DNA from 4 places in the Mesorhizobium sp. WSM4312 genome. Region 1 is predicted to be linked to each of the others. Evidence: riboswitches for the same ligand, from Rfam matches in the RefSeq annotation. Region 1 holds a riboswitch; each other region holds the start of a gene.

Region 1 (7,822 bases):
ATGTTTGCCTGGACCGGTGGGCCGACACTCGGCATCTTCCTCTACACGCGCTTCGGTATCTATGCCGCGCATGGTGCGGTGGCGGTGTTCGCGCTAGCGCTCTTGGCGCTGTTCTGGACCTATCGGCTGGGCGACAATCCGTCGATCCGGCCCGGCAAGACACGGCCGGCCAATCCGCTCGCCAATATCGGCCGCTTCGTCGCGCAGCCCAGATTGAGGCTTGCCTGGCTGATCGCCTTCGGCCGCTCCTGCTTCTGGACGACGTTCTTCGTCTATGGGCCGCTGTTCATGGTGATCACCGGCGAGGGCAAGCTGGCCGGCGGCCTGCTGGTTTCGGCGGGCAACGCATTGCTCTTCATGGCGATCTTCTGGGGCAAGGCCGGAAAACGCTTTGGCGGCCGGCGCACCATGACATTCGCTTATTTCGCCATGTCGGCGATGCTTTTGGCGGCAGGCACGGTCGGAGAGAGCGTCCCGCTGCTCACCGGCGCGTTCCTGCTGTGCGGCGCCTTCTTCACCATAGCGCTCGACGCGCTGGGCTCGACCGCCTTCATGCGTTCGGTGCGCTCCTATGAACGGGCGCAGATGGCGGCGGTCTACCGCACCTATCTCGATTTTTCCGAACTGACGCCGCCGCTGGTCTATTCGGTGGTGCTCGCCTTCTTCGGGCTGGGCTCGGTGTTCGTCACGCTTGGTCTGCTCGCGGCGGTTTGCGGTTTTGTCACGTGGCGATACCTGCCGAAGTCACTGTGAGGATCACGGCTTTGGTGCAAGCGCCGCATGACGCTCGCGCACCCAGTTGTGGAAACGGTGCAGGTCATACTCCTCGGGCATGAGCACGCCGGCATGGTGGCGCATCGAGCGCAGGCCCCTCTGGTTGACCTCGCAGATGGCGGCGTCCTCTTCCAGCACCTGTGTGCCGAAGGCGACGATGTTGTCGATGTCGGTCGCGGCCAGCGCCTCGGGCGCGAACAGCCATTCGGCGATAAGCTGCGTCTGTTCGGGACCGAGCGGCACCAGGCGTACCGTCCTGACATAGTCGACATGGCCGACGATGAACATTGAGGGCAGGCTGGTGGCGTAGGTCTGGCCGGCGACGCGTTCGGCCGGCGTCAACCCGGAGAAGACCGGCCCGTGCGTCTTGCCGTCGCGCGACCAGGTCTCGGCGCCGGCACGCAGGCCTCCGGAAAACTCCGGCGCGTCATTGTCGGCGTGGCGCGTCCATTCGGGATCGTCGTGCCGGCTCATCAGGCCGCGGCCATAGATTGGCACCAGGCGCGACAGGTCCTTGTGGATGCCCGGGCAGTGCAGGCACTCGTTGAAGTTCTCCCAAAAGATCTTCCAGTTGCAGTGCATCACCTTGCGCAGCACATGGCCCGATACCAGCGTTTCCAGCGGCCAGTTGCCGAGATCGCCGGAGGCCGGGTCGAAGGAGGCCTGCGCGGAGCCCGCCGCATCCTCCTGCAGATTGATGAAGACGAAGCCGCGCCACACCGAGAGCGCGACGCGGTAGAGCGGATGGTCGGCCTTGTCGAATCCATCAGGCAGCGATTTAGATGGCACGCGCACGAGGTCGCCGCGCAGCGAATAGGACCAGGCATGGTAGGGGCAGGTGATCAGCCGCGCCTTCAGCCGGCCCTCGCTCTCCTGGCAAAGCTGCGAGCCACGATGGCGGCAGGTGTTGTGGAAGGCACGCAAAGCGCCGGTGTCGTCGCGCAGCACGATGATGTCCTGCGTGCCGATGCGGAATCGGCGGAAGGCCAGCGGCTTTGCCAGATCGGCCTCGCGGCAGACGAGCAGCCAGTTTCTGTACCAGATGGCGTCGAGGTCGAGCTGGTAGCTCTCACCGTCCCAATAGGCCGACGAGGGCAGGGTCGATTCGGCCCGGGTCAGGCCATTGTAAGGGGCGCGCTCGCTGGCAGTGGGCTGCATGGCTGGCTTCCTGTGAAGCGGCCAGCCGACACCCGGCCGGCATCTTTGTCAATTGCCGCACACCGCCGCCATTGTGGCGCGATGGGACAGACTTCAGGATTGACGTCTCACCTCACGCGGCGCTCGATGCCCTTTGCCGCCAGGATACCGTCAACGGCCGTCGACGTCAGAAATTCCGACAGCTTCCTGGCGGCTTCCGCGTCCGTTGGATCCACGCTGATGCCAATAGCGAAGTCGATGTAACTCTGGAGTTGCGCCGGAAACCGACCGATCAGCATGACCTCGGGCGCGGCGGCGAGAATCGAAGTCACGGGAACGACCCCCAACTCGGCTTCCCCACGGCCCACGGCCGGCGCTGTCTGCCCTCCTGGTATGGCCACCAGCTTAGGCTTCACCTCATCGGCTATTCCCAAGCGTTCGAGCAAACCGGAGAAGTAGCCTCCGCTGGTTCCTTCACTGGCGTAGGCGATGGATCTGGCGCTCTTCAATGCCTGTTCGAATGCTTCCACGGAGCCAATGTCGAGCGGCGGACTACCTGCCTTGGCCGCCACCCCCATTGCGATCCGGCCAAACGCTACCTGGCTTCCCGCCCTGACCTTTCCCAAGGCGGTCAGATCCTGAAGCAGGTTCGGATTGATGATGACGAGGTCAAAAGGTTCCCCAGCCTCGATCTGTTTCCTGACTGCCGGATTGAGTTCCCACTTGACCGCAACTGTGAATCCTGTGGCCGTTTCGAACTGAGATATGAGATCAAGCACGGCGGGTCGGACCGCAATAGCGCCAAAAAGCCGGATATCATTCATGGCCTAACCTGAAATCGGCCGAAACGACCTTGTATGGTCGGCTTCCTCTGATGCGCCAGCCGACACCCGACCAGGAGAAATGTCAATTGGCGTGCCTGGACGGCATGGCGCAATCGCGCTGTTTGCCGGCGGAATTTGGTTTGCCGCGTGTCGCGATTTTCCCTATAGTCATGCAGTCGTCGGTTCCGTTTTGGAGCCAAGAGGGAATGCGGTGCGGGCGAAATTCTTGCCCAATGCCGTGGCTGCCCCCGCAACTGTGTGCGGTAGTCCTCTCCATATGCCACTGAAGATTCGTCTTCGGGAAGGTGGGGAAGGGCGCTGATCCGTGAGCCAGGAGACCTGCCGACGACGGCAAAACTGACAGGCCCTCGGGTGGAGGGTGAAAGGACAAGATATGAATACCGCTTCCGTCTCCCTCGGCGCCTCCGTCTCCTCGCAGTCGCGCTTCATGCAGCTGGCGCTTGCCGCGCTGCTCGGCACGTTCATCATCGGCTTTGTCGGCTTCTCGCATATCGATGCGGTCCACAATGCAGGTCATGACAACCGGCATTCGATGGCGTTTCCCTGCCACTGACGAGGATCTGACATCATGAATCTGTTTCGCAACGTCGTGTTCATCGCGGCGATCGCAGGGCTCGTGGCCGGTGTCGTCCTCGCCTGCATGCAGGCCTATGCAACCGTGCCGCTGATCCTCAAGGCGGAAGTCTACGAGCAGGCCGAAGGCGGCCATAGCCATGACCATGCCGCCGCACCTGCGGCGCCAACTGAGGCCGCCGGCGGCAACGCCACGAGCTCCGCCGCACCGGCGGCATCGAACGCCATGAGCGCCGCCACCCCGGCTCCGGCCGCAGCCGCCGCTCCGGCCGAAGAAGAAGGCTGGGCACCGGCCGACGGCTTCGAGCGCTTTGCCTTCAACGTGGTGTCCAATGTCGTCACCGGCATCGGCTTCGCGCTGATCCTGGTCGCGGTTTCGGAATTCGCCGGCGGCATCGGCAATTGGCGCCAGGGCGTGTTCTGGGGTCTTGCCGGCTTTGCCATCTTCACGCTGGCGCCAGGTCTCGGTCTGCCGCCGGAACTACCGGCCATGCCGGTGGCCGACCTCACCCAACGCCAGATCTGGTGGTGGGCGACGGTGGCGGCGACAGCGGCTGGCCTGGGTCTTCTCGCCTTCCGCAAATCGTTGCCGCTGGCGATCCTTGCGGTGGTCCTGATCGTGGCGCCGCATATCGTCGGTGCGCCGCAGCCGGACAGCTTCGTAACGTCGATCCCCGAAGGCCTGCATCACCAGTTCGTGGTGGCGGTAACGCTGACCAATCTGGTGTTCTGGCTGGTGCTCGGCGCGGTTGTCGGCGTGGTACGCGGACGCTTCACCGGCACGGCGACCAGCCTGCGCGACAGCTTTGCCTGATCGCAGTTTGACCTTCATCATCGGCGGTGCGCGCTCCGGCAAGAGCGCGCATGCCGAAACCCTGGCGACGGCGCTGCCGCCGCCATGGGCCTATATCGCCACCGCTGAAGCCTATGACGACGAAATGCGCGAGCGCATCGCGTTGCATCGGTCGCGGCGCGGTGAGGGGTGGGCGACCATCGATGCGCCGCTCGATCTCGCTGGCGCGCTCGAAGCGCTACCCGACAACCAGCCGGTGCTTGTCGATTGTCTGACGCTGTGGCTGACCAATCATATGCTGGCCGACCATGATCTGGACGCAGAATGCCGGCGGCTCGCCGACGTGCTGTCGCGGCCGCGCGGATCGTGGTTCGTGGTCTCCAACGAAGTCGGGCAAGGCATCGTGCCGGACAATGCGCTGGCACGCCGCTTCAGAGACGCGGCCGGCCGGCTCAACCAGCAGATCGCGGTGATCGCCGATACGGTGCTGCTGATGGTGGCGGGGCTACCGCTGAAGGTGAAGTGACATGACCGACATCGACAATAAGGACGAAGAGCGCCATCGCGCCAAGATGGCCAAGCGCAAGGCGGTGCAGGATGCCGAGGTGGCGAGCAAGACGGTCGAAAAGGGCCTGCTGATCGTCAACACCGGTCCGGGCAAGGGCAAGACCACGGCTGCCTTCGGCCTGGCGCTGCGGATGCTTGGCTACGGCAAGCGCGTCGGCGTCGTGCAGTTCATCAAGGGCAAATGGCACACCGGCGAGAAGGATGCGTTTGCCGCTTTCGGCGACCGCGTCGTCTGGCACGCAATGGGCGAGGGGTTTACCTGGGAGACGCAGGATCTGAAGCGCGATATCGCTGCCGCCGAGGCTGCCTGGACCAAGGCGCTGGAGTTGATCGCCGATCCCTCGATCAGCCTTGTCGTGCTTGACGAACTCAACATCGCGCTGCGCTATGATTATCTCGATCTCGACAAGGTGGTTGCCGAGCTTAAGGCACGCCGCGAGGGACTGCATGTCGTCGTCACCGGCCGCAACGCCAAGCCGGCGCTGGTCGAGGCGGCGGACCTGGTCACCGAAATGGGCGTGACCAAGCACCATTTTTCGGCAGGCGTGAAAGCGCAGCAGGGGATCGAGTTCTAGTCGCTTGGCAAGCAGGAGCGTTGTTTGGAACAAGCTGTAATCGTCTATCTTCGTCTCAATGACGGTCAGTTTGGAACGCCGCGAGAGCACGAATCCGTTCGCGCGTTGGAGGAACGGCTAGAGCAAGCCATTGGGGGTGGTTCGGTCGGAGAGTTTGACGGCGATTTGTTTGGTGAGGGTGAGTGCGTCCTCTACATGTACGGGCCAGATGCTGAACGACTTTTTGTCGTGATCGAACCTATATTGAAATCGTCTCCCGTGGCTGCCGGCGGGTATGCGATCAAGAGGTTCGGCGAGGCAGCTGATCCAAGCGCAAAGGAAGTCCGCGTCACTTGGTAGGTTGGGTTTCGATCTACTCAGGCCAGAATGACGACGACCGAAACCACCCCAAACAGCGCGATCAGCAGATAATCGGCGACGCGGTAGAGTTTCAGCGCCCGCCTGATGTCGCCGCTGTCGACGTCGCGGCGGCCGCCTTCGCCCATGAAGACGTCGTCGACCACGATGCCGCCATAGCTGCGCGGCCCGGCAAGCGCCAGGCCAAGCGCGCCGGCCATGGCCGCTTCCGGCCAGCCGGCATTGGGCGAGCGGTGCTTTTTGGCATCGCGCCACACCGCCTGCCAGGCACTGCGGGGATCGGCGTTTTTGACCAGGAAAGCCGCCAGCACGATCAGCAGCGCCGTCAGCCTTGAGGCAGGCAGGTTGATCCAGTCGTCGAAGCGCGCCGCCGCCCAGCCGAAAGCCTCGTGGCGTGGGGTGCGGTGGCCAATCATCGAATCGGCGGTGTTGGCAGCCTTGTAGGCAGCGCCGCCGGCCAGTCCGCCGACACCGGTCCAGAAGGCGGGGGCGACGATGCCGTCGGAAAAATTCTCGGCCAGGCTCTCGATCGCCGCGCGGCAGACGGCGGCGCGGTCGAGCGCTTCGGGATCGCGGCCGACTATGCGCGAGACGGCGACCCGGCCCATGGCGAGGCCGCCCGATTCGAGCGAGTCAGCCACGGCCTCGACGTGTTCGTGGAGGCTCTTCTGTGACAGCAGCGATGTCGCCAGAAGGGCGGCAATGAAAAACCCCAGCGGAACGAACCAGAGCAGGACAAGCTGCACGCAAAGGCCGATCACCGCCGGCACCAGCACGATGACCAGCAGCGCCTGGACGCCACGTTGGCGACGCAACGCGTCGGGATCAGTGGCGCGGTTGAGCCTCAAGTCGAGAAAGGATATCAGCCTGCCGAACCACGTCACCGGATGGCCGATGGCGCGGAAGAGCCAGTCCGGGTAACCCAGGACAAATTCGACGGCCAGTGACAGGAAAGCGATCAGGACTGACATGAAGCTTCTTGATGGAGCGGTGGACCATGGTGGGAGTCTTGGCCGGGCGAGGGCGCTTTTCCCCAGCGCTCCTCTGCCGTTCGTCGACCTTTCGACCGGTATCAATCCGCACTCCTACCCGCTTTTCAACCTGCCCGCCACCTCGCTGTCGCGATTGCCGGAAGCGGGGCGGGCGGGGGAGTTGACGGAGATCGCGGCCAGTACCTATAGCGCGCCGTCGCCGGCCAACGTCGTCGCGGCGCCCGGCACACAGATCCTGCTGCCGCGCGTGGCATCGCTGGTGAGACCCGGCAAGGCATTGGTGCTGGGGCCTACCTATGCCGAACATGCGCGAGCCGCGGCGATCGCCGGGCACCAGGTGAGCGAAGTCAGCGATTTTGCCGCGCTGGCGCAGGCCGACCTTGCCATCATCGTCAATCCGAACAACCCGGATGGGCGCGTCGTCGAGCGCGACCGGTTGCTGGCATTGGCCGCCGGGCTGCGCGCCAGAGGCGGGTTGCTGGTCGTCGACGAGGCGTTCATGGATGTCGGCCCGCGCCAGCACAGCCTCGCCGGCGACGTCGATCAGGGCGGCATCGTCGTGCTGCGTTCCTTCGGCAAGTTCTTTGGCCTGGCCGGGCTGCGGCTTGGCTTCGCGCTTTCCGATCGCCCAACGGTGGAATTGCTGCAAAGGCAATTCGGGCCGTGGGCAGTGGCCGGTCCAGCGCTGGACTATGGCCTTCGCGCGCTTGCCGATATTGGCTGGCACAACGCGATGCGGGCATCGCTCGCCGAGGCAGCCGCGCGGCTGGACGCATTGTTCGGCCGTTTCGGCGTGCCGGTCGTGGGCGGCACCACGCTGTTTCGCTATATCAGTCTTCCGGATGGCGCCGGCCTGTTTTCGGCGCTTGGCGAGAGGGGCATTCTGCTTCGCCACTTCAACGACCGGCCGTTTGTGTTGCGGGCCGGCCTGCCGGGGAGCGAGGTGGAATGGGAGCGGCTCGAATCCGCCCTTGCCGAATGGGCGGCGCGGCGCGAGGATCAATCGAAGGGCTCGAAGCAATGATCCATGTCTGCTCGCTGGCAAAGGTCGAGGAAACGGTGGCAAGGAGCGGCGCCGACCGCATGCTGTCGCTGCTCGCCGCCGGAACCGAGGTGGTGCGACCGGCCTCGATCGCCCGGGAAAACCATCTGCATCTGGTCATGCACGACATAGCGGTGGCGCAGGACGGCATGACGATGCCTGGCGAG
Region 2 (7,822 bases), on a different contig from region 1:
GCAGGCGAAACACGTCGACGCCGAAAATCTCGCGGATCAGCTTTTGCGTCAGCGCTTCGCGGGGTGCCGCCAGCGCATGCAGCCGCGCCTCGTTCATCACCGCGACCCTGGTGGCGAAGGGCGCCACCAGGGCCAGATCGTGCAGCACGGCGATCACCGTCATGCCGAAGCCGGCCACGAGCTCGAGCAGCTCGCCGCGGGCGCGCGGATCGAGATGGTTGGTCGGCTCGTCGAGGAACAGCACTTTCGGTTGCTGCGCGATGGCGCGCGCCAGTTGGGCGCGCTGGCGTTCGCCGCCCGACAGCGAGCCGATGGTGCGGCCAAGCAGCGGCAACAGGCCGGTCCGGCGCAACGCGTCGACGACGATGTCGCGCTCCTCGCTCCTGCGTCTCAGGCCGGCATGCGGGACGCGGCCGAGCTCGACATAGTCGATCACCGCCAGCCGCGGGTCCGGCTGGTCGGTCTGGCCGACGACGGCGATATGCAGGGCCCGCTCGGCGGTCGCGATACGGTCCAGGCGGCGCCCGCCAAGCTTCACCTCGCCCGCACTTGGCCTGAGCATGCCCGACAGCATGCGCAGCAGCGTGGTCTTGCCGGCGCCATTGGGGCCGATGATGGCAAGGCGATCGCCCGAGGCCACCGACAGGCTGACGGCGTGGACCAGATGCCGGCCATTGACCATGGCGCTGAGGTCGCGCGCTTCGAGGAGTGGCATTGTCATCGGCTGTTGCCCGGAAACTTGGCCGGCCCGGGAATGCGGGCCAGTGTCTTGCCGGCCAGTCGCGGCGGACGTTGTCCGGAATTGCACCAGCCGTCGGCGAGCGAGGCGTAAAGTCGGGCAAATCGCAGGAGATCGCCGGCGTCGGCCTCGGCGTCGATGGAGCCGAAGAGATAGGAGGCCTTGCCCGGCGCCTGGAAGGCCACCGTCAGCGGCCGCGCGCAGGCCGCCATGCATTCGACGCCTTCGACCGTGAAGCCATGCGCCACGGCGGGTTCATGGCAGGCTGCGAGCCGGGAGCGCAAATCGACGCACAGGGTTTCGCCCGACCTGATGCCGGTCGGAACGTCGCGGCAAAGCGTGCACACGATGATACGATGATCGATGGCGCCGTCCAACTTTCCGTCACTTTCAAAACTGGCGACGGAAGGATGTTGGCGAGCCGGCCGACAAGACCGACGTCCACGCCTCCTCCCGGCACACCCCGTCCGGTCAACTCAGTTGATGGCAGGTCTCCTGGCTCGCGGGTCTCGGCGCAATCCAGCCTTCCCAGCCTTGCCGGCCAGTGGCATGTCGGATCTTGCTCACCGCTTACAGTTGCGGGGGCAGCCACGGCCTCGACCTTTTGAGGTCTCACCGTGTTCCCTTTTCACCCCTTGCCTTTCGGCGCGGGGACCATCACGCACCCACCGTAGATTTCCGTCGATCGCATCGCAATGAGTTTTTTGCGACGCCGTCGCCACATGCCCCATATGTAATAACATTACGTTTGAAGCGATGTTTCGCGGCGATGTCAACCCCTGTCGTCGCGCAATGCGGCTTCGGCGCGGCTGCGGTTTTCAGCCGCGAGCGGTCACCAGGCAGGAGGCACGACACCTGGCCGCGGTCGCCGAGGAACCGGCCTATAGCTTTCTGAAAAAGCCTGACAGAATATTCGGACCCGCTTCGCCCGGCCGCAGTCTGATCCCGTCTTCAAAGCAATTCAGCGTCACGCATTCGAAGCCGTAATGCGCGAGGAGCGCCACCAGCGAGTCACGGTCGAAATGGTGCAGGTGCTCGTTGGGCAGACGCATGCGCCACGCCCGGAACCACGCTTCGCCGTCGGCGCCGAGTTCACGCCAGCGGCAGTAAGGGACGGCGATGGCCAGGTGGCGGGTCTGAAGGCGGGCGAGGAAACCCAGATCCGGAATGTGCTCGAGCACGTCGAACATGGCGACCAGATCCCACGAGCCGGCGAGCGCCTCGTCCCAATCGACAAAGCGGACGCCCTCGGGCAGCGGAAATCTGGTGATGTCGCAGCCGGCACAGTCGGCAACCCCGGTAATTTTGGCGGCCTCGACAAAGGTGCCGGTGCCATAGCCAATCTCCAGCACGGACCGCGGTAGTTCACCGGTGATCCCCAGCACCCAGCCAAGCCGCTGATAGCCGAGCTTGATGGTCCGGTCGCTCAGATCCTCGTAATAGGAAATGTACTGCTTGTCGTATTTGATCGGTGTGACGTCGATCTGGTGAATCACGCCAAACCGGTCGGCCTCGTAATTATCCAGCATTCGCGCCCCCTTGGGATTACGGATCCTTACATGACGGGGCTAAACGCAAAGTAAGCGACTGGGGTGGCGGGCCGAAGCTGGCACGAGCACGACCAGATCTAGCAATAGCAAAAAAGCAAGGCCCCGCGCGGGGCCTTGCTGTCTCAACCTCAGCGCCGAGCTCTAATCGCCCCTCACTTCCCCATCAGCTGCTTGGCATTCTCCGCCGTGATCGCCGTCGTCTCGACCGTTACCGTCGGCTCCACCGAGGTCGAGCAGTCGAGCAGGATCTTCTTCGACATCTCGATCGCTTCCTTCGCACCCGTCGGGTAGGTGAAGGTTGCCGCCCAGTCGCCCTTGGCGACGGCCTCGATGCCGCCGGCCGGTCCAGGCAGGCCGTCGGTGCCGATGATCTTGACGTCCTTGCCGGCTCCCTTGGCGGCAAGCAGCGCGCCGGCCGCCATCATGTCGTTGGAGGCATAGAGCACCTTGATGTCGGGATGCGCCTGCAGCATGGCGGCAAAGGCGGTCTGGGCTTTGTCCGGCACCCAGTCGGCGGCCTGCTCGGCGACGACCTGGATCTTGGCATTCCCCTTGACGCCGTCCTTGAAGCCGTTCAGCCGCTCCACCGCCGGCGTCGAGCTCGGCAAGCCTTCCAGCACCGCCGCCTCGCCGCCATCCGGCAGCAAGGTCTTGGCGGTGTATTTGCCGGCCTCGAGCGCGATCTTGTAATTGTCGCCGCCGATGAAGGCGGTGTAGTCCTTGCCGGGATCGCCGACCGTCTTGCGGTCGAGCTCGATGACCGGGATGCCGGCATCCATGGCGCGCTTCACCGCCGGCGTCAGCGGTGCCGCCTCGAAGGGCGAGATCAGCAGCAGATCGACTTTCTGGGTGATGAAATTGTCGACCTGCGAGGTCTGCGTGTTGACGTTGCCGGCGCCGTCGGCGATCTGCAGCGTGAAGCCCGGCACGGCCTTGGCCGCCGCCGTCAGTTCGTCATTGACATGCTGGCGATAGGGTTCGGCGTTGTTGGCCTGCGAGAAGCCGATGATGAACTGGCCGTCCTTGGCGCAGGCCTTGACCATCGGGTCGGCGGCCTGGGCGGCTCCTGCAATGCACAGGCCCGCGCCTGCCAGAAGCACGGCATGAAGCGTGTTCCTCGTTCCTTGTCTTGTGGTTTTCATACTCGCTCTCCTCCTCGTCGGGCCGGGGGGCCAGACCTTGGTTTGACTTCGACTTTGTTGCCGCCTTCCTCCTAACGACCCAACCCCTCGCGGCGGCGAACGAGGGATTGAAGCACCGCCGCCAGCACGATGATCGCGGCGGTCGCGAGCAACTGCATGGCGGGCGTGATGTTGTTCAGCTGCAGGATGTTGGCGAGCGCGCCGAGCATGATGGTGCCGGCAACGGTGCCGACCATCGAGCCGGCGCCGCCAAACAGGCTTGTGCCGCCGATGACCACGGCGGCGATCGCGGTGAGCTCGTAGCCCATGCCGTCATTGGCGCTGCCGAAATTGAACTGGCCGGCATGGACGATGCCGGCAAGGGCCGAGGCAAAACCGGTGATGGCATAGACCGAGATCTTCACCATCGAAACGGGCACGCCCGAAATTCGCGCCGCGCGCTCATTGCCGCCAACGGCAAAGACATAGCGGCCGAAGCGCGTCGTGTTGAGCACGATCGTTGCGATCGCGGCAAAGACGATAAAGACGATGGTGGCGACCGGCACGGTGTTGTTGAACAACCGCTCGCCGAGGATCGCGAACACCGGCGGTGCCAGGCCCGGTCCGTCGCCATAGGAAATGTTGATGTACTGGTTGCCCGAGACGACCAGCGCCAGGCCGCGCGCCGCCTGCAGGCCGGCGAGCGTGACGATGAACGGTTCCAGCCGGAAGCGGGTGGAGATGGTGCCCTGGATGGCGCCGAAGACGATGCCCATGATAAGCACGGCGAGGATGGTGGGAATGAGCCCGAAGCCACCCGAGATCATCATCGATGCGGTGACGACGCTGGACAGCCCGAGCACCGCGCCAACCGACAGGTCGATGCCGGCGGTGATGATGACGAAAGTCATGCCGATGGCGATGATTCCGGTCTCCGAGACGGCGCGCACGATGTTGGCGATGTTGTCGGGATCGAGGAACAGGATCTGGCCGTGCCGGCGCGGCGAGAAGATGATGCCGCCGATCGCCACCACCACCAGGCCGATCAGGCTCTGGAAGCGCACCACAAGGGCGAGCGGATCGCGATGCTTTGGCGCTGCCGCCGGCACAGCCGGGCTCGCTGCCACCGAAATCTTCTGGTCAGACATCAGGCCTCCCTGCCATTTGCCGCGTCAAGCACTGTGTGCTCGTCGACGCCGCCGATGAATTCCGCCACGTTGCGCCCCTGGCGCAGCACCACGATCCGGTCGCACAGGCCGATGAGCTCCGGCATCTCGCTGGACGCGACCAATATGCCGAGCCCCTGCGCCGCCAACTGCCTCAGCCGCGCGTAGATCTCGCCCTTGGCGCCGACATCGACGCCGCGAGTCGGCTCGTCGAGCAGCAGCAGACGGGGATTGCCGAGGATCTCCTTGGCCAGCACCACCTTCTGCTGGTTGCCGCCGGAAAGCGCGCCGACGGCGATGTCGGGATTCTTCGGCCTGATATCGAACTGGCCGAAGGACTGCTTTACCGCATCCGCCTGGCGGCGCTGCGACATCAGGCCGAGGGGCGAGATGCGGCGGATCACCGACATCACCAGGTTGAGGCCCACCGCCATTCTGAGCATCAGCCCGCTGCCGCGCCGGTCGTCGGTGACGAAGGCGATGCCGGCCGCGCGGGCCGCCCTGATCGAATCCAGCCTTACAGGCCGGCCATCGATGGCGACCTCGCCTTCCCAACGGCCGGACAGGCCGGTGCCATAGAGCGCGCTGAGCAATTCGGTGCGCCCAGCCCCCATGATGCCGGCCAACCCGACGATCTCGCCCGCCTTGACGTCGAGCGAGACGCCGCTCGGCGGCTGCCAGCCGGCGCTTTCATGGGCGAGCCTGAAGCTGGCATCGCGCAAGCTGAGCAGCGTCTTGCCGGCCTTCGTCGACCGCTCGGGATAAAGCTCATCCAGCGGCCGGCCGACCAGAAGCCGGACCAGTTCGGCCTGCGGCGCGTGCGGCTCGGTGACGCCGGCGACGCGACCGTCGCGCATGACCGTCACCCGGTCGGCGATCTGCGGTACCTCCTCTAGGCGATGCGAGATGTAGACGATGCCGACGCCGCTGGCGGCGAGCTTGCGCATGATGTCGAACAGCCTGTCGACCTCACCTACCGTGAGTGCCGCCGTCGGCTCGTCCATGATCAGCACGCGCGAGGCGTAGGACAGCGCCTTGACGATCGCCACGACCTGGCGCTGGCCGATCGACAGGTTCGCCACCATGCTGGCCGGATCGATGGCCAATTCGATGGCTTCGAGACGCTTGCGCGCTTCGCTGCGCATTGCCGGCACGTCGAGGAAACCACCCGGCCGCATCAACTCGCGGCCAAGGAAAAGGTTGGCGGCGACGTCGAGCGTCGGCACCAGGTCGAGTTCCTGGAAGATCGTGGCGATGCCGGCCGCCTGCGCCTCGCGCGGGTTGTTGAAGGCTACCTGCTTGCCGTCGATGTGGATGGTGCCCTCGTCCGGCGTGTAGACGCCCGACAACAGGTTCATCAGCGTCGATTTGCCGGCGCCGTTTTCGCCAAGCAGGGCATGGATCTCGCCCGCCTTGAGGTCGAAGTCGACGCCGCGCAGCGCCTGGACGCCGCCGAAGCGCTTGACCGCGCCGGTGACGGAAAGCAGCGGCGCGCTCATGCCGACCTCATGGGGCTGACCTCATGGGAGGCCGGCCTCGCGCAGGACTCTCGCACCTGCAGCGCCGCCCGCAACCGCACCGCCTGCGGCTCCAGGTCGGTCGATGCGATGCGAGCGCACAGCAGGGCGGCCGCCTGCCGTCCGATCTCGGTGCAGGGTTGCGCGACCAGTGTCAGCCGCGGCTCGAAACAATCGGCCCATTCGAAGTCGTCGAAGCCGGCTAGCGAGAGGTCGCCGGGGATGGAGAGCCCCCTCTCGCGGATGGCGCGAACTGCCCCGATGGTCGTCATGTTGTTGCCCGTGACCAGTGCGGTGGGCGGCGACGGCAGAGACAGGATCGCATGGGTCGATGCGGTCGCGCTCGCCGTGTCGACATTCTCCGGCGAGACATAGTGCGGCAGGCATTCAAGTCCATTGGCGACCAGCGAGGCGCGAAAGGCCTCGACGCGTTCGCGCGTCGTCGCCAGGCCCGGCTGGCCGGCGATATAGCCGATGCGCGTGTGGCCGAAGGCGGCGACATGGTCGATCAGCGCGCGCATCGATGACTGGTTCTCGACGCCGATCTGGTCGAAGCGCTCGTCGGCGAAACGGTCGATGAGCACGCAGGGCAGCTTCTTCTCGGCCAGGTAATCGATAGCGCGCTGCGGCGCGCCCGACGGCGCCAGGATGACACCGTCGACGCGACGCTGGTGGAACGCGCGCACCACCGAAAGCTCGCGGTCGGGATCCTCCTGCGTGTCGGAGAGGAAGACCATGAGGCCGAGGCGCGCGCATTCGGCCTCCACCGCGCAGATGATGTCGGTGAAATAAGGGTTGGAAATCGCCGAGATCGCCAGGCCGACGCTGTTGGTCGAGGCCACTTTCAGTGACCGCGCCAGCTCGTTGGGCTGATAGCCCATCGCGGCGATCGCGTCATTGATGAGCCGCGCCTTCTCCGGCGAGACAAAGCGGGTGCGGTTGATGACATGCGAGACGGTCGAAACCGATACGCCGACGCGGCGCGCGACCTCAGCCATTGTCGGCATGGCGGCTCAAATGGAGTGCTGGCAAGCGCTCCTCCCTGATGATGCGTCCAGTCCGCTCTCATTGGCTTTGGCGGATTTCGGCAGAGCATATTGTCATCGAAACGTTTGCGCAATCGATTCGATGACTTTGTTCGACGAAATTCGCGCGCTGCGCAATTTCGATCAAATTGTCACGGAAGAAAGCGGCAAGATGGTCCGACCCAATGCGAGAAGCCCATGAACCCGACCGAGAAAGCGCTGTGGTTTGTCGAAAGCCATCTGCCGGAGGCGATTTCGCTCGACGACGTCGCTCAAAGCAGCGGTGTATCGCGCTTTCATGTGACGCGCGCCTTCGGTGCCGCCACCGGCCGCTCTGTCATGGGCTATATGCGCGCGCGCCGGCTGACCGAGGCGGCACGCAGGCTCGCCGACGGGGCGCCCGATATCCTCTCGGTGGCGCTCGATGCCGGCTACAACTCGCATGAGGCCTTCACCCGGGCCTTCCGCGACCAGTTCGACACGACGCCGGAACTGGTGCGAGCGCAAGGCTCGACAAAGACCCTCGAACTCGTGGAGCCGATCCTGATGGACCAGTCCTTTCTTGCCAAGCTCGAACCGCCACGCTTCGAGACCAGCCGGCCGTTCCTCATCGCGGGGCTCGGCGAGCGCTACAGCTGCGAGACCAGCGCCGCCATTCCGATGCAATGGCAACGCTTCAGCCCCTTTATCGGCAACATTCCGGG
Region 3 (7,822 bases), on a different contig from region 1:
GCCAGTCGCGCTTCGTCACCCAGCGCCGCGAACCCGACGAGGTGAAGGTGCTGTCTGGTTTCGTCCTCGACGAGGACGGCCAGACGATGATCACCACCGGCACGCCGGTCTCCATGTTGATCGAGAATGTCGACCAGCGTTCCAAGGACTATGGCGAGATCGCCCGCCAATACCGGCCGGGCCATGCCGACTACACCTATGACGTCAAATACGGCATACGCGACCATCGCGGCGGCGGCCGCTCCTCGGCCCGCGAGACCGCGGCCAGGGTCGCCGCCGGCGCGCTCGCCCGCAAGGTGGTGCCCGGCATGGTGGTGCGCGGCGCCCTGGTTTCGATGGGTGAAAAATCGATCGACCGCGCCAACTGGAACTGGAATTTCATCGGCGACGCGCAGAATCCGTTCTTCACACCCGATCCCGCTTCGGTTCCCGTCTTCACGCAGTATCTCGACGGTATCCGCAAGGCCGGATCCTCGGTCGGCGCCGTGATCGAGATCGTCGCCGACGGCGTGCCGCCAGGGCTTGGCGCGCCGATCTATGCCAAGCTCGACCAGGACATTGCGTCGGGCCTGATGTCGATCAACGCCGTCAAGGGCGTCGAGATTGGCAACGGCTTCGAGGCCGCCCAGATCACCGGCGAGCAGAATGCCGACGAGATGCGCATCGGCAATGACGGCAAGCCGGTGTTCCTGTCCAACAATGCCGGCGGCATCCTTGGCGGCATCTCGACCGGCCAGGCGATCGTGGCCCGTTTCGCCGTCAAGCCGACCTCATCGATCCTGACGCCGCGAAAGTCGATCGACAAGGACGGCAACGACGTCGAGGTGATGACCAAGGGCCGGCACGACCCCTGCGTCGGCATCCGCGCCGTGCCGATCGGCGAGGCAATGGTTGCCTGCGCCATTGCCGATCACTATCTGCGGCACAGGGGACAGACGGGGAAGGGAATAGGCAGTAGGGAATAGGCATTTGGCCGCCCGACACAGCCTTTTCATTTCCCTACTGCCTATTCACTAATCCCTGCGAGCGAAGCGAGCACCCCATGCCTTACGATCAGAAGAAGATTGTCGAAGCCATTCGCGCTTTCGAACGCGGCGAGATCGTCGTCGTCATGGACGATGACGGGCGCGAGAACGAGGGCGACCTGATCGTCGCCGCCGTTCACTGCACGCCGGAAAAGATGGCCTTCATCGTGCGCAACACCTCGGGCATCGTCTGCACGCCGATGCCGCGCGAGGAAGCCAAGCGGCTCAACCTGCAGCCGATGGTCGCCGACAATGATTCCGCCCACACCACCGCCTTCACCGTCAGCGTCGATTTCAAGCATGGCACGACGACGGGCATTTCGGCTGACGACCGAACGCTGACCGTGCGCAACCTCGCCAACGGCAATGTCGGCGCCTCCGATTTCGTCCGCCCCGGCCACATCTTCCCGCTGATCGCCCGCGAAGGCGGCGTGCTGATGCGTTCGGGCCATACCGAAGCGGCGGTCGATCTCTGCAAGCTCGCCGGCCTGCCGCCGATCGGCGTCATTTCCGAACTGGTCAACGACGACGGCACCGTCAAGCGCGGTCCGCAGGTGCAGGCTTTCGCCGAAGAGCATGGCCTGAAGCAGGTGTCGGTCGCCGACCTCATCGCTTACCGCCAACGCAAGGAAACGCTGGTCGAGCGCGTCGCTTGCTCCGATATCGACACGCTTGGCGGCAAGGCGCAGGTCTTCACCTACACGCTGCCCTGGGACACGATGCATCACGTCGCAGTCGTGTTCGGCGATATACGCGATGGCGAGGAAGTGCCGGTGCGTCTGCATTCCGAGGATGTGGTGACCGACGTCTTCGGCACCAGCCATCGCCTGGACGGCATCATGAAGGCGATAGGCGAGCGCAAACGCGGCGTCATCGTCTATCTCAGAGAGGGCTCCGTCGGCGTCGCGCACCAGGAGCGCAAGCGCCCGCTGAGCGGTGACCGCGAGGATCACGAAGAGGCCCGCCGCCGTGAGAATGAATGGCGCGAAATCGGCCTCGGCGCACAGATCCTGAAGGATCTCGGCATTTCCTCGATCAACCTGATCGCCTCGCGCGAGCGCCACTATGTCGGCCTCGAAGGGTTTGGCATCCACATCGCCAAGACCGAGATCCTCTAAAATATATTCGAGACTCAGGTCAGGTCGGCCTGACCTGAATCTCGACATATTCTGGCTATCACTCGGCCGGAACGGCGGCTGCTTCGCATCCGTCCAACTCGCATTTATGCGTGGCCAGGATGCGTTGGCCGAGCAGCACGGTGGCGAGCGCAATCGTGCCCGATGCCACCGAGACCCAGAACCCGTTCTGGGCGCCGAACGCATCCACCACGGCGCCGGCGGCGAAGGAGCCAAGCGCCATGCCGATGCCGATCCCGGTGGTCACCCAGGTGATGCCTTCGGTCAGCATCGCTTCGGGGACATGCCGCTCAATCAGGCCAAAGGCCGTGATGAAGGTCGGCGAGATCGCCACGCCGCTGATGAAGACGGTCAGCGCCAGAAGCGGCACGCTGTTGGCGGTGAGCGGCAGCAAGGTGCCGAGCGCGACCAGGGCGACCGCGATGGCGAGCTGGCGTTGCAGTGGTGCCTTCAGGTTGAGCGCGCCGACAATGATGCCGAGCATGAACGACCCCAGCGCGTAGACGCCGATGACGAGGCTGGCGGCGCCGGGCTGGCCGAGCTCCTTGGTGATGGCCACCGTGCTCACTTCCGTCGTCGCGAAGGTCGCGCCGACGAAGATCAGGGCAAAGGTGATGACCTGTACCGGCCGCAGGCGGATCGCCGAGCCGCTCGAGCCATGGTCTACCGGGCGCACCTGTGGCTCGGTCGATCGCTGCAGGATGAACGCGGTCGAGCCCAAGGCGAGGAACAGAGTGCTCGCCAGCATGCCCGCTTCCGGAAACAGGGCGGCGCTGAGGCCGACCGACAGCGATGCGCCGGCGATATAGACCAGTTCATCCGCCGCCGATTCGAAGGCGAAGGCGGTGTTCATCTCGGGCCGACCCCGGAAAAGCTCGGTCCAGCGCGCGCGCACCATGGCCGGCATGCTGGGCATGGCCGCCGCCAGCAGCGCCGACACGAACAGCGTCCAGACCGGCCAGTCCTGATTGGCGGCCGCGACCAGCGTGATGAAGGCGAGCACGGAGATGACTGTCGTGGGCACGACGATCCGCGTCTGGCCAAGGCGGTCGACCAGTCTTGATATTTGCGGCGCCAGGAATGCGTTGGCCAGCGCGAATGTCGCCGAGACAGCACCCGCCAGCCAGTATTCGCCACGCGTCTGCGACAGCATCGCCACGATGCCGATCGGCGCCATGGCGATCGGCAGGCGCGCCATGAAGCCGGCGGCCGCAAAGCCCCTCGCTCCAGGGGCGCGGAAGATTTCCGAATAGGGGTTTTGCATGGGGTTCCTCGACAAAGGGCGGTTCGACAATTACATACGAAGCGTATGATCATTAGATAGAGCATACGCGACGTATGTCAATTGGCATACGGAACGTATGTGAATAGGACCAGACGGAAATGCACAGACCCCGCAAGGAAATGATCGCCGAGACGCGCGCCAAGCTGATCGCCGCGGCCCGCCAGGCCTTTGGCACGATCGGATATGCCGAAGCGTCGATGGATGATTTCACGGCATCGGCCGGGCTGACGCGCGGCGCCCTCTACCACCATTTCGGCGACAAAAAGGGACTGCTGGAGGCGGTTATCGCCGAAATCGACAGCGAGATGGCTGCTCGGGTCAATGAGGTCGCGTCGAGAGCGCCGACCCGCTGGCAGCATTTCGTCGACGAGTGCACGACCTATATCGAAATGGCGCTGGAGCCGGAAATCCAGCGCATCATGTTCCGCGACGGTCCGGCCGTACTGGGCGATCCCGCGCAATGGTCGAATGCCAATGCCTGCGTCGGTTCAATGACCGATCATCTGACCGCGCTGCAGGGGGAAGGGGTGGTCGTCCCGGGCGTCGACCCCGAGACCGCCGCGCGGCTGATCAACGGGGCGAGCAGCCAGGCGGCGCAGCGGATCGCCAATTCGAACGACCCCGAAGCGACGTCGAAGATCGTGGTTGCGGCGTTCAAGCAATTGCTCGAGGGACTGCTCAGAAAACCAGCGTCGAAACAGAGCTAAATCCCCGTTGCGCACCGCTGTCCACCGCTCATGATTGACAATCCTCGGGGTGAGCGCATCCTTCCCAGCCATCTCTGAGGGGAGATTCGGGCATGTGGGATTTCGATATCGGCAGGTCGGTGTCCATCATGATGCGGACCTGGCCTTTCATTGTCTTTCGCATGATCGTCTATTTCGGCATCACGCTTGCCTATATCGTGGCGACCGGCACGGGAGCGTCGGTCGGCTATGGCGTCGGCCATATCTCCACGGATCCCGACGGGCCGATGTCCTTTGCCCTGTGGGGCGGCGTGGTCGGCTTCGGCGTGGTTTCGATCGCCGTCTATTGGATCCGCGAATATATCCTCTACGTCGTCAAGGCCGGCCATATCGCCGTGATGGTCCATCTGATCGACGGCCGGGATGTCCCCGACGGCCAGAACCAGATCGCCTATGCCAGGCAGGTCGTGACCGAGCGTTTCGCCGAGGCCAACATCCTTTTCGTCGTCGACCAGCTGGTCAAGGGCGCCATCCGCGCCATCACCGGCCTGCTCGGCGGCATCGCTGCTTTCCTGCCCATTCCGGGCCTGAGCGGTCTGGTCTCCTTCATCAACACGGTGATCCGCCTGTCGCTCACCTATGTCGACGAGATCATCCTCGGCTACAACATCCGCATCAACTCGTCCTCACCCTTCGAGACGGCGCGGCAAGGCGTCGTGCTCTACGCCCAGAACGGCAAGACCATGGTCAAGAACGCCGTCTGGCTGGCGGTCATCATGTGGGGCGTGTCTTTCGTCATCTTCCTGCTGATGCTGGCTCCGGCCAGCGCCGTTCTCTTCATCATGCCCGGACAACTCGCCGGCTGGGCCTTCGTGCTTGCCATCGTCTTTGCCTGGGCCTTCAAGGCGGCCTTCATCGAGCCCTTCGCCATCGCTTGCCTGATGCAGGTCTATTTCAAGACCATCGCCGGCCAGGTGCCCGATCCGGCCTGGGATATCAGGCTGGCCGAGGCGTCGTCGAAGTTCAGGGAGCTGAAGGACAAGGCGCTGGCCTCCTTTGGTGGCTCGCGCTGGGGCACGGCCGGCGCGACGAACTGATCGGCTGGGCAGGTCGTCGCCGGCGCGACATCGGAGGCGTTGAGGCGGGCCACGGTCGATTTCAGTGGCGCCTCGCCTTGCCCGCAAAAAGTCTCGCTCATGATCAGGTCGGGCAGCGGCAGCCGCCGGCCCCAGCCATGCGTTTCCAGGTCTGGTTTGGATGCGAACTCGGAAACCCGGCCGACGCAGAGATAGGCGACGGGCGTCACATGCTCGGGAATGGCCAGCAGGCTCTTCAACGCTTGCGGCTCGATGATGCTGACCCAGCCGACGCCGACGCCTTCGGCACGCGCGGCCAGCCAGAAATTCTGCACCGCGCAGACCGTGCTGTAGAGATCCATTTCCGGATTGTGCCAGCGGCCCAGTGGCGAACCTTGCGAGCGCCGACGGTCACAGGTGATGCAGATGTTGAGGGCGCTTTCGCAGATACCTTCGAGCTTCAGCTTGCGGTAGAGCGCCTGTCGTTCCTCCTCGATTTCAGGCAGTTCCTGTTCGCGCGCGGCCAGGAACAGGTCGCGCACCTCTGCCCGTCGCGCGGCGTCGCGGATGACGATGAAATTCCATGGCTGCATAAAGCCGACCGATGGCGCATGATGGGCGGCAAGCAGAAGCCGGGCCAACACCTCGTCGTCGAGCGCGTCGGGCAGGAAATGGCTGCGCACGTCGCGCCGCGTGAACATGGCGCGATAGACCGCATCGCGCGCCGTCTGGTCAAATCCGTCGCCCACAGGAGCGGTCATGTGTTCCGGCATCGCTCGTCCCCTTGCGATTGCAATAGTTCCACACCGTCAGAGCACTTTGTGCATCCAACTGGACGCGCGTTGCTCCGATGCCAGCCGCCTGACCATGCGGATGACGATGCCTGCCAGGCCGGTCTTCTGGCTCGGGATCAACCCGCGTCCGGTGCCTTCCCGTCATCGACAGTGGCATTTACCGGCGCGGTCCCCCTCACAGCGTTGGGCACGCCACGGAATTCAACCGTGTTCCCGATTCTCCCGCTCGCGGCGAGCACCAGGCAGTGGCGCGACCTTACGCCGAAGCCTCGGCCGCGCCAATCCCCGCAGCGGCGCCAATGGACGCAGGCGCGATTTTCCCCAGTGATCGAGCCGCAATGCATGGCCATCGCGGCGCCGGGGCACTAGATAGGGAGCATGACAACCCGTCTCTACACGCACCCGATCTTCCTCGAACACATCACGCCGCCCGGCCACCCCGAGCGGCCGGACCGCTTGCGCGCCATCGAGCGCGTGCTCGACGACGAGGCTTTTGCCGCGCTCGATCGTGCCAAGGCGCCGGAGGGCGACGAGGCCACCATCCTCTACGCGCACCCCGCCGATTTCGTCGCCCGTGTGCGTGCCGCCATTCCCGAGGAGGGTATTGCCCGCATCGATGCCGACACCACCGCCAGCCCGAAGAGCTGGCAGGCGGTGATCGCCGCGATCGGCGCGGCCAACGCCGCCGTCGACGACGTCTTTGCAGGCCGCGCCGACAATGTCTTCGTCGCCGCAAGGCCGCCCGGCCACCATGCCGAAAAGACCACCGCGATGGGCTTCTGCTTCTTCAACACGGCGGCGATCGCCGCGCGCTATGCGCAGAAGAAGCATGGCGCCGAGCGCGTCGCCGTCGTCGACTGGGATGTGCATCACGGCAACGGCACGCAGGACATTTTCTGGGACGATCCCTCGGTTCTCTATTGCTCGACGCACCAGATGCCGCTTTATCCCGGCACTGGCGCGAAGACCGAGACCGGCGCCGGCAACATCGTCAACGCGCCCTTGGCGCCGCAGACCGGCAGCGAGGTGTTTCGCGATGCCTTCCTGTCGCGGGTGCTGCCGTCGCTCGACAATTTCGCGCCTGACCTGATCATCATCTCGGCCGGTTTCGACGCGCATCACCGCGATCCGCTGGCCGAGATCAACCTGACCGAGGACGATTTCGACTGGGCGACCGGCCAGCTGATGCAGCGCGCCGCGCGCCACAGCGGCAACCGGCTCGTCAGCCTGCTCGAGGGCGGTTACGATCTGCAGGGACTGGCATTTTCGGTCGCCGCCCATGTCGGGCGACTGATGAAAGGATGAATGATGGCTGGTGAAACCAACGAAGACGTCAAGGCGATGAGCTTCGAGCAGGCACTCGACGCGCTGGAGAAGATCGTCGATGATCTCGAGCGTGGCGACGTGCCGCTCGACCAGTCGATCAAGATCTACGAGCGCGGCGAGGCGCTGAAGGCGCATTGCGACCGGCTGCTGAAGGCGGCCGAGGACAAGGTCGAAAAGATCAGGCTGTCGCGCGACGGCAAGCCGGTCGGAACCGAGCCGCTCGACGCGGACTGAGGCACGGAGCAGCCTTACCGGTTTTGGACACGATCATGGTTGAGGATTAAGCTCGTCCCGATTGAAACGGCTCCAGGACAAGAGGAGATACGGAAGCGATGTGCAGAAACATCAAGACCCTGTTCAATTTTGACCCGCCCGCAACCAATGACGAAGTGCGCGACGCAGCCCTTCAGTTCGTCCGCAAGCTGAGCGGAACGACACGGCCGTCGAAACAGAACCAGCATGCGTTCGATCATGCGGTCGAAGCCATCGCGGCA
Region 4 (7,822 bases), on a different contig from region 1:
GGCCGCGGCGCAACGATCGCCATCATCATCATGATAGCGGTCATCCCGATCATGGTCTGGAACATCCGCCAGGCGAACAAAGAGACGGGAGGACATTGAGATGGCCGTCGCGACCGGAAAATCCTTCGCCAGCCGTTTCGGCGTCCACATAGCGGTGCTGGTCTTCGTTGCCATCTGGACCATTCCGACACTCGGCATCCTGGTCTCGTCGCTGCGCGACAAGGACCAGATAGTCGCCTCGGGCTGGTGGAATTCATTCGCCAGCTCCAGCCAGACCGAGGCCGGGCGGCTGCCGCCCGCCACGGCGCAGACCCAGAAGGACGGCAAGTACGTTCTCGAGGGCAACATTTTCGGCGATGGCGCCAAGCGCAACATCAGCGCCTTCGGCGTCAAGGCGGCCGCTCCGACGCAATATCCGGCCGGCTCATCGGCCGACCTGGGTGAAGGCGTCACCCTGCAGGTCAATGCCGACGGCAGCTTCGTCATGACCTCGCCCAAGGCGTTCGAAGGCGACCGCGGCCAGCGTCTCTACTATGCTTCGTCGGCGCCGCCGAAATTCACCCCCGACAACTACCAGACGGTGCTGTTCTCGGAAGGCATCGGCCGCTCGTTCATGAATTCGCTGACCGTCACCATACCGGCGACGGTCATCCCGATCCTGATCGCCGCCTTTGCCGCCTATGCGCTGGCCTGGATGCGGTTTCCCGGCCGTGCGCTGCTGATCGCGGTCATCATCGGCCTGCTGGTAGTGCCGCTGCAGATGTCGCTGATCCCGCTGCTCAAGCTCTATAACGGTGTCGGTACTTTCTTCGGCGTGCCGTCGAAGACCTATCTCGGCATCTGGCTGGCGCATACCGGCTTCGGCCTGCCTTTCGCCATCTACCTGCTGAGGAGCTATATCGCCGGCCTGCCGCGCGAGATCATGGAATCGGCCCGCATCGACGGCGCCAGCGATTTCGAGATCTTCGTCAAGATCGTGCTGCCGCTGTCCTTCCCGGTGCTGGCCTCCTTCGCCATCTTCCAATTCCTGTGGGTATGGAACGATCTCCTGGTGGCGATGGTTTTCCTTGGTACGGCACCCGACCAGATCGTGTTGACGGCCAAGCTCAACGCGCTGCTCGGCTCTCGCGGCGGCAACTGGGAGATCCTGACGACATCGGCCTTCATCACCATCATCGTGCCGCTAATCGTCTTTTTCTCACTGCAGCGCTATTTCGTCCGCGGGCTGCTCGCCGGCTCGGTGAAAGGAGGCTGAAACCATGCAATCCGCTTTGAAAGCCAGTTCGAACCCCGACCTCGCCATCGATCGCGACTGGTGGCGAGGCGCGGTGATCTACCAGATCTATCCGCGCAGCTACCAGGATTCGAACGGCGACGGCATCGGCGACCTCAAGGGCATCATCGGACGGCTGCCCTACATCGCCGCGCTCGGCGCGGACGCCATCTGGATCTCGCCCTTCTTCAAATCGCCGATGAAGGATTTCGGCTATGACGTCTCGGACTATTGCGACGTCGACCCGATGTTCGGCACGCTGGCCGATTTCGACGCGCTGACGGCGGAGGCGCACCGGCTGGGTCTCAAGGTGATGATCGACGAAGTGCTGTCGCATACGGCCGACATCCATCCCTGGTTCAAGGAAAGCCGGTCGAGCCGTAGCAATTCCAAGGCCGACTGGTATGTCTGGGCGGACGCCAGGCCCGACGGGACGCCGCCCAACAACTGGCTGTCGATCTTCGGGGGGTCGGCCTGGCAGTGGGACACCAGCCGCCAGCAATATTACCTGCACAATTTCCTGGCCGAGCAGCCCGACCTCAATTTCCACAACCGTGAAGTCCAGGATGCGCTGCTCGACGTCACCCGCTTTTGGCTGGAACGCGGCGTCGACGGCTTTCGCCTCGACACGATCAATTTCTACTTCCACAGTCAGGGCCTGGAAAACAATCCGCCGCTGCCGCCGGAAGAACGCAACGACCAGACCGCGCCGGCGGTCAATCCCTACAACTACCAGGACCATCTCTACGACAAGAGCCGCCCGGAAAATCTCGGCTTCCTCGAACGCTTCCGCGCTTTGCTCGACGAATATCCGGCAACCGCCGCCGTCGGCGAGGTCGGCGATTCGCAGCGCGGGCTGGAAGTCGTGGCCGCCTACACGGCCGGCGGCAAGCGCGTGCACATGTGCTATTCCTTCGACTTCCTGGCGCCGGAAAAGATCAGCGCCGCCAAGGTGCGCTCGGTGCTGGAAGCCTTTGGCAAGGTCGCCAGCGACGGCTGGTCGTGCTGGGCGTTTTCCAACCATGACGTGATGCGCCCGGCCTCGCGCTGGGCCGCCGGCGAAGCCGACCCTGTCGCCTATCTCAAGGTCATCTCGGCATTGCTGATGTCGCTGCGCGGCTCGGTCTGCATCTACCAGGGCGAGGAACTCGGGCTGGGCGAGGCCGAACTGCGCTTCGAGGACCTGCAGGACCCCTATGGCATCCGCTTCTGGCCGGAGTTCAAGGGCCGCGACGGCTGCCGTACGCCCATGGTGTGGGATGGCGGCGCCAGGAATGGCGGCTTTTCCCAGGCCAAGCCCTGGCTGCCGGTGCCGGCCAAGCATCTGGCGCAGGCCGTCAATGTCCAGCAAGGCGACCAGGCTTCGCTGCTCGAGCACTATCGGCGCTTCCTGACCTTCCGCCGCGCCCATCCGGCTCTGGCCAAGGGCGACATCACCTTCATCGAAAGCGAGGGCGACACCGTCGCCTTCACGCGCCGCGCCGGCAACGAGCAGGTTGTCTGCGTCTTCAACCTGGGCGCCAAGCCGGCCAAGGTTGACCTTGGCAGCCGATCACTGCAACCTTTGCCGGGACACGGGTTTTCCGGGCAGGCGAGCACCGGTTCGATCGAGCTTGGCGGCTACGGCGCCTGGTTCGGGCGCATAGACTGAAATCTTTGAGGAAATCACTGGGAGGACACCAATGGCCGATGTCAATCTGAGACAAGTGAAGAAGTCCTACGGCAATCTCAACATTCTCCACGGCATCGACCTCGATATCAAATCGGGCGAGTTCATCGTCTTCGTCGGTCCATCGGGCTGCGGCAAGTCGACCTTGCTGCGCTCGATCGCCGGGCTCGAGGAAATCACGTCGGGCGAACTCAAGATCGATGGCGACGTTGTCAACGACGTGCCGCCGTCCAAGCGCGGCATCGCCATGGTGTTCCAGTCCTACGCGCTCTATCCGCATATGACGGTCTACGACAACATGGCGTTCTCGATGAAGATCGGCAAGGAGAACAAGGCCGAGATCGACCGCCGCGTGCGCCAGGCGGCGGAAATCCTGCAATTGACCAAGTATCTCGACCGGCTGCCCAAGGCGATGTCGGGCGGCCAGCGCCAGCGTGTCGCCATCGGCCGCGCCATCGTGCGCAATCCGAAAGTGTTCCTGTTCGACGAGCCGCTGTCGAACCTTGACGCCGCGCTACGCGTCGCCACGCGCATCGAGATCGCCAAGCTCAAGGAATCGATGCCCAACACGACGATGATCTATGTCACCCACGACCAGGTCGAGGCGATGACGCTGGCCGACCGCATCGTGGTGCTGAAGGACGGCCATGTCGAACAGGTCGGCACGCCGATGGACCTTTACAAGAAACCCGGCAATCTGTTCGTCGCCCAGTTCATCGGCTCACCGGCCATGAACATCCTGCCGGCAACCATCGACAAGACCGGCAACCCGACCGTCGTCAGCCATGTCGGCGGCCGCAAGGCGGCGGTGCCGATCACCACGCCGGCCTCGGCCAAGGGCGCGGCGGTCAGTTTCGGCGTGCGGCCGGAAGACCTGATGATCGCCAGCGGCGCGGACTATCTGTTCGAGGGAACGGTCGACTATGTCGAGCAGCTCGGCGAGGTCCAGCTGGTCTATGTCGATATCGGCCGCGCCGACCTGCCGCTGGTGACCAAACTGCCGGGCAATGTCGAGGTCAAGCGCGGTTCGACATTGCGGCTGAGCGCCAATGCCGAGGACCTGCATATCTTCGATGCGGACGGACATTCCTTCGCGCTGCAAAAGCCGGAAGCAAAAGCGGCTTGAGGCCGCCGGTCCTGCTGGGTCAAGGCAACAAAAAAGAGCGGCGGGCCAGGCCCGCCGCTCTTTTTTGGAAATCAGCTACGGCTGTTAACGGCCGAAGAGGTTGCGGTCGCTGCCCTGAGGAGCGGACTTCTGCGCGTCGCCCGACGAATTGAGCAGCTTGTAGACAGGCGAGCCGCTCTCGCGGATCGAAGCCGTACGCGAGTTGTCAATCGAAGTTGCGGCGGGCGAAGTCACGGCGGGCTGGTTGGCGCCATTGGAACCAAAATTGTCGCTGCCCGCGAAAGCGCTGCCGGAGATGGCCAGAACGGCGGCGGCAGCAAGGATGATCTTGTTCATGTTAGTCTCCTGAATTTCTGGATTTCACGGGAATGGCCGGCATCGCCGCCATTCCCGTAAACCGGCATTACTTGCCGAAGAGGTTGCGGTCAGCGCCCTGCTGAGCAGGCAGCTGGGTGGCCGGAGCCGACTTGTCGACCGAAGCCGTGTAGGAATGGTCGGCCGCAGCGGCCGACTGGTTGGCACCGTTGGAACCGTAGTTGTCGCTGCCAGCGAAGGCGCTGCCGGAAATGGCCAGAACGGCGGCGGCAGCAAGGATGATCTTGCTCATGTTAGTCTCCTGAATTTCTCAAGGTCGGCCAGAGCGGCGGGCGAAAAGCCCGCTGTCGGCCGGGATCTGTTGTTAGTTGTTGCCGAAGAGGTTGCGATCGGCGCCCTGGGCAGGCGTCTGAGCAGCCGGCTCCGACTTGTTGGTCGAAGCGGTGTACGAGCTGTCGACAGCCGCGGCTGCGGCGGCATTCGAACCATAGTGGTCGCTACCAGCAAAGGCGCTGCCGGAAATAGCCAGAAGGGCGGCGGCAGTGAGAACAATCTTTTTCATTTTTGGTACTCCAGTATTTTTTCCGTCCGTCTAGCGGCGTGTCTTGGGATTGAAATCGCGTCGTTCGGACAGGCCCGATGTGGGAAAGCCAGTTCGCCGTTTCCAATCACGAAGTTGTTCCGTGTGGACCAAGAATCCACCACTTGAAATTGTGCCAGGGCTTCCGAGCCATGCATTTTTCTTGTTGATATCAACCACTTAGTAAACGCCAGCCGCAAGGTCACAGACTGTATCGGAGGTCCATCGTTCACACCGTCCTGCACGCACCGTCAACAGAAACGAACCGTTCGGTTCGATTTTAGAGTCTGCTAATAGTCACTTTTCGAACCGTTAACCTCTTTTGCCCCAGTTCCGGGTCGATTTTGACAGCCGGCACAGCTATCGGCGGAGGCGATTTTCGTGACCGCTGCCCGTGACCTGATCGTTGCGCATGCGTGTCGCGCCGCATGGATACGATGTCGCTTTCATGCCGATGTCGCAAACGCTGTCGTGATTAGATCATGTCATCTCAGGTGCCGCTTCGTGACGACGGGGCGGAGAATTGGGAAGCCGGTCAAAATCCGGCGCTGCCCCCGCAACGGTGGTGGAGTTCAAGTCGCAACGGGAGACCACTGGGCAAAAGCCTGGGAAGGTGTCGCGACCGTCCGCAAGGACACTCCAGAGCCCGGAAACCAGCCCGAGATTTTTGAACTCGACTGATCGCGGTGGGCGGTCAAGAGGCGGATCGCGCGTGCCCGGCTTTCGCCGAGTTGCGTCTCATCCTTCCTCAATCACCACCAGTTCAGTCCTTGAAGTATGAGGACAGGACATGGATGCGCGCAACGATATGCTGAGGCTGTTGAATGGCCGCAGAGAGGGCTTCTCGCTCGAGCAGCCCTTCTATACCGATCCCGATTTCTTCAAGCTCGACATGGAGCTGATCTGGTATCGCGAATGGCTGTTCGTCGGCCATGATTGCGAACTGCCCAAGCCCGGCAGCTTCATCACCGTACAGATCGGCGACTACCCTGTCGTGCTGGTGCGCGATCAGCAGGGCAAGATCAACGCCTTCCACAATTCCTGCCGCCACCGCGGCAGCCGCGTCTGCAACACCGACAAGGGCATGGCCGCCAAGCTGGTCTGCCCCTATCACCAATGGACCTATGAGTTGGACGGAAGGCTGCTGTTTGCCCGCCAGATGGCAGACGGCTTCGACAAAAGCCAGTTCGGCCTGAAGCCGGTCGCCTGCGAAAGCGTGGCCGGCTATATCTTCATCTGCCTGGCCAAGGAACCCGCCGACTTCGCGCCGATGCGGGCGATGATCGAACCCTATCTCAAGCCGCACCGGCTCAGCGAAGCAAAGATCGCCTTCGAGAGCACGATCGTCGAGAAGGGCAACTGGAAGCTCGTCTGGGAAAACAACCGCGAGTGCTATCATTGCGCCGGCAATCACCCGGAACTGTGCAAGACCTTCCCGGAAGCCCCGACGGTGACCGGCGTGCAAGGCGCCGACAGCGATCCGGAAATGCTGGCACACTGGGCCAAATGCGAGGCGGCCGGGCTGCCGAGCAAGTTCCGCATCGATCCGGCCGGGCAATACCGCGCCACCCGCGCGCCGCTGCTGCGCGATGCGGTCAGCTACACGATGACGGGCAAGCGGGCGGTGAAGAAGAACCTGTCCGACAGCGTCTCGGCCGACCGCATCGGCTCCTTGCTGCTCTATCACTATCCGACGACGTGGAACCACATCCTCGGCGACCATGCCGTCACCTTCCGCGTGCTGCCGATCAGCGCCACGGAAACCGCGGTGACGACCAAATGGCTGGTGCACAAGGACGCAGTCGAGGGCGTCGACTACGATCTTGCCGAACTCACCCATGTCTGGACCGAGACCAACGACCAGGATCGCCGCATCGTCGAGGAAAACGCCTTCGGCATTCTGTCGCCGGCCTATGAGCCCGGCCCCTATTCGGAGCTGCACGAGGGCGGCGTGATCCAGTTTGTCGAATGGTACGCGTCCTTCATCGGCCCACGGCTTGCCCAAGACGGCCGGCCGGCTTTGCGCAGTGTCGCCTGAGAGGTTTGGGGATGAACGCGATGACGGATCTTGGCCTCTATCGCCATCTCGATCAGATGGCGCCCTGGAACGACAGGCTGCAGGTGCTGGAAGTGATCGGCGTCAGCGACGAGGCGCCTGACGTCAAGACCTTCACCTTCCGCTCCGACAACCAGACCTGGTTCCGCTACAAGCCGGGCCAGTTCGTGACGCTGGAACTGCCGACGTCGGACGGACCGCTGATGCGCACCTATACGCTGTCGTCGTCGCCGTCACGGCCGTTCTCGATCGCGGTGACGGTGAAGGCGCAGGCCGGCAGCATCGGCACACGCTGGATGTTCGAACACCTTGTGCCCGGTTCGCACGTCAAGGCTTATGGGCCGAGCGGCGACTTTTCGCTGCACAGCCACCCGGCGGCCAAATATCTGTTCATCTCGGCCGGTTCCGGCGTGACGCCGATGATGTCGATGCTGCGCTGGCTGAACGATTGCGCGCCATGGACCGATGTCGGCTTCGTCAACTGCGCGCGGCGCGCCGAAGAGATCATCTTCCGCAAGGAACTCGAACTGCTCGGCGGCCATATGCCGGGCCTGTCGCTCGGCTTCATGATCGAGGAGCGGTCGAGCCGCGAGGGCTGGTATGGCCATATGGGCCGCATCGACGCGATCCGGCTGCCGCTGCTGGCGCCCGATTTCCGCGAACGCGAGATCTTCTGCTGTGGTCCGGATCCTTTCATGCGCGCCGTGCGCGGCATGCTTGAAGCCGCCGGCTTCGACATGACGAAATACCACCAGGAGAGCTTTGCCGCCCCCGCGGTTGAGGAAGTCCCGGCGCCGTCCGCA

Evidence for each region. A riboswitch is a leader RNA that binds a small molecule or an ion and turns the genes downstream of it on or off. The one in region 1 is predicted to bind cobalamin.
Region 2: another riboswitch for cobalamin. It lies ahead of CK228_RS15150 (DUF1636 family protein); the one in region 1 lies ahead of CK228_RS07475 (CbtB domain-containing protein).
Region 3: another riboswitch for cobalamin. It lies ahead of bluB (5,6-dimethylbenzimidazole synthase); the one in region 1 lies ahead of CK228_RS07475 (CbtB domain-containing protein).
Region 4: another riboswitch for cobalamin. It lies ahead of CK228_RS23595 (aromatic ring-hydroxylating dioxygenase subunit alpha); the one in region 1 lies ahead of CK228_RS07475 (CbtB domain-containing protein).

What each region holds. Positions count from the first base shown of each region.
Region 1 is NZ_NSFU01000004.1:80,236-88,057, forward strand. Features, by position in the region: gene CK228_RS07460 (MFS transporter) at 1-753, shown strand, start outside; gene CK228_RS07465 (aromatic ring-hydroxylating dioxygenase subunit alpha) at 757-1,932, opposite strand; gene CK228_RS07470 (substrate-binding domain-containing protein) at 2,040-2,735, opposite strand; cobalamin riboswitch at 2,899-3,097, shown strand; gene CK228_RS07475 (CbtB domain-containing protein) at 3,130-3,309, shown strand; gene CK228_RS07480 (CbtA family protein) at 3,325-4,143, shown strand; gene cobU (bifunctional adenosylcobinamide kinase/adenosylcobinamide-phosphate guanylyltransferase) at 4,136-4,648, shown strand; gene cobO (cob(I)yrinic acid a,c-diamide adenosyltransferase) at 4,650-5,264, shown strand; gene CK228_RS07495 (hypothetical protein) at 5,289-5,603, shown strand; gene cbiB (adenosylcobinamide-phosphate synthase CbiB) at 5,621-6,592, opposite strand; gene cobD (threonine-phosphate decarboxylase CobD) at 6,591-7,637, shown strand; gene CK228_RS07510 (tyrosine phosphatase family protein) at 7,634-7,822, shown strand, end outside.
Region 2 is NZ_NSFU01000008.1:139,330-147,151, reverse strand. Features, by position in the region: gene CK228_RS15155 (ABC transporter ATP-binding protein) at 1-721, opposite strand, end outside; gene CK228_RS15150 (DUF1636 family protein) at 718-1,116, opposite strand; cobalamin riboswitch at 1,207-1,413, opposite strand; gene CK228_RS15145 (class I SAM-dependent methyltransferase) at 1,621-2,268, opposite strand; gene CK228_RS15140 (substrate-binding domain-containing protein) at 2,442-3,431, opposite strand; gene CK228_RS15135 (ABC transporter permease) at 3,503-4,558, opposite strand; gene CK228_RS15130 (sugar ABC transporter ATP-binding protein) at 4,558-6,075, opposite strand; gene CK228_RS15125 (LacI family DNA-binding transcriptional regulator) at 6,072-7,100, opposite strand; gene CK228_RS15120 (AraC family transcriptional regulator) at 7,317-7,822, shown strand, end outside.
Region 3 is NZ_NSFU01000001.1:291,567-299,388, reverse strand. Features, by position in the region: gene aroC (chorismate synthase) at 1-965, shown strand, start outside; gene ribB (3,4-dihydroxy-2-butanone-4-phosphate synthase) at 1,043-2,143, shown strand; gene CK228_RS01375 (MFS transporter) at 2,202-3,425, opposite strand; gene CK228_RS01370 (TetR/AcrR family transcriptional regulator) at 3,545-4,153, shown strand; gene CK228_RS01365 (hypothetical protein) at 4,246-5,229, shown strand; partial or broken gene bluB (5,6-dimethylbenzimidazole synthase) at 5,355-5,969, opposite strand; cobalamin riboswitch at 6,080-6,260, opposite strand; gene CK228_RS01355 (histone deacetylase family protein) at 6,381-7,307, shown strand; gene CK228_RS01350 (exodeoxyribonuclease VII small subunit) at 7,311-7,562, shown strand; gene CK228_RS01345 (DUF2277 domain-containing protein) at 7,661-7,822, shown strand, end outside.
Region 4 is NZ_NSFU01000014.1:84,319-92,140, reverse strand. Features, by position in the region: gene CK228_RS23630 (sugar ABC transporter permease) at 1-99, shown strand, start outside; gene CK228_RS23625 (carbohydrate ABC transporter permease) at 101-1,255, shown strand; gene CK228_RS23620 (alpha-glucosidase family protein) at 1,260-2,924, shown strand; gene ugpC (sn-glycerol-3-phosphate ABC transporter ATP-binding protein UgpC) at 2,956-4,068, shown strand; gene CK228_RS23610 (DUF680 domain-containing protein) at 4,153-4,404, opposite strand; gene CK228_RS23605 (DUF680 domain-containing protein) at 4,472-4,675, opposite strand; gene CK228_RS23600 (DUF680 domain-containing protein) at 4,748-4,945, opposite strand; cobalamin riboswitch at 5,439-5,640, shown strand; gene CK228_RS23595 (aromatic ring-hydroxylating dioxygenase subunit alpha) at 5,754-7,001, shown strand; gene CK228_RS23590 (hybrid-cluster NAD(P)-dependent oxidoreductase) at 7,022-7,822, shown strand, end outside.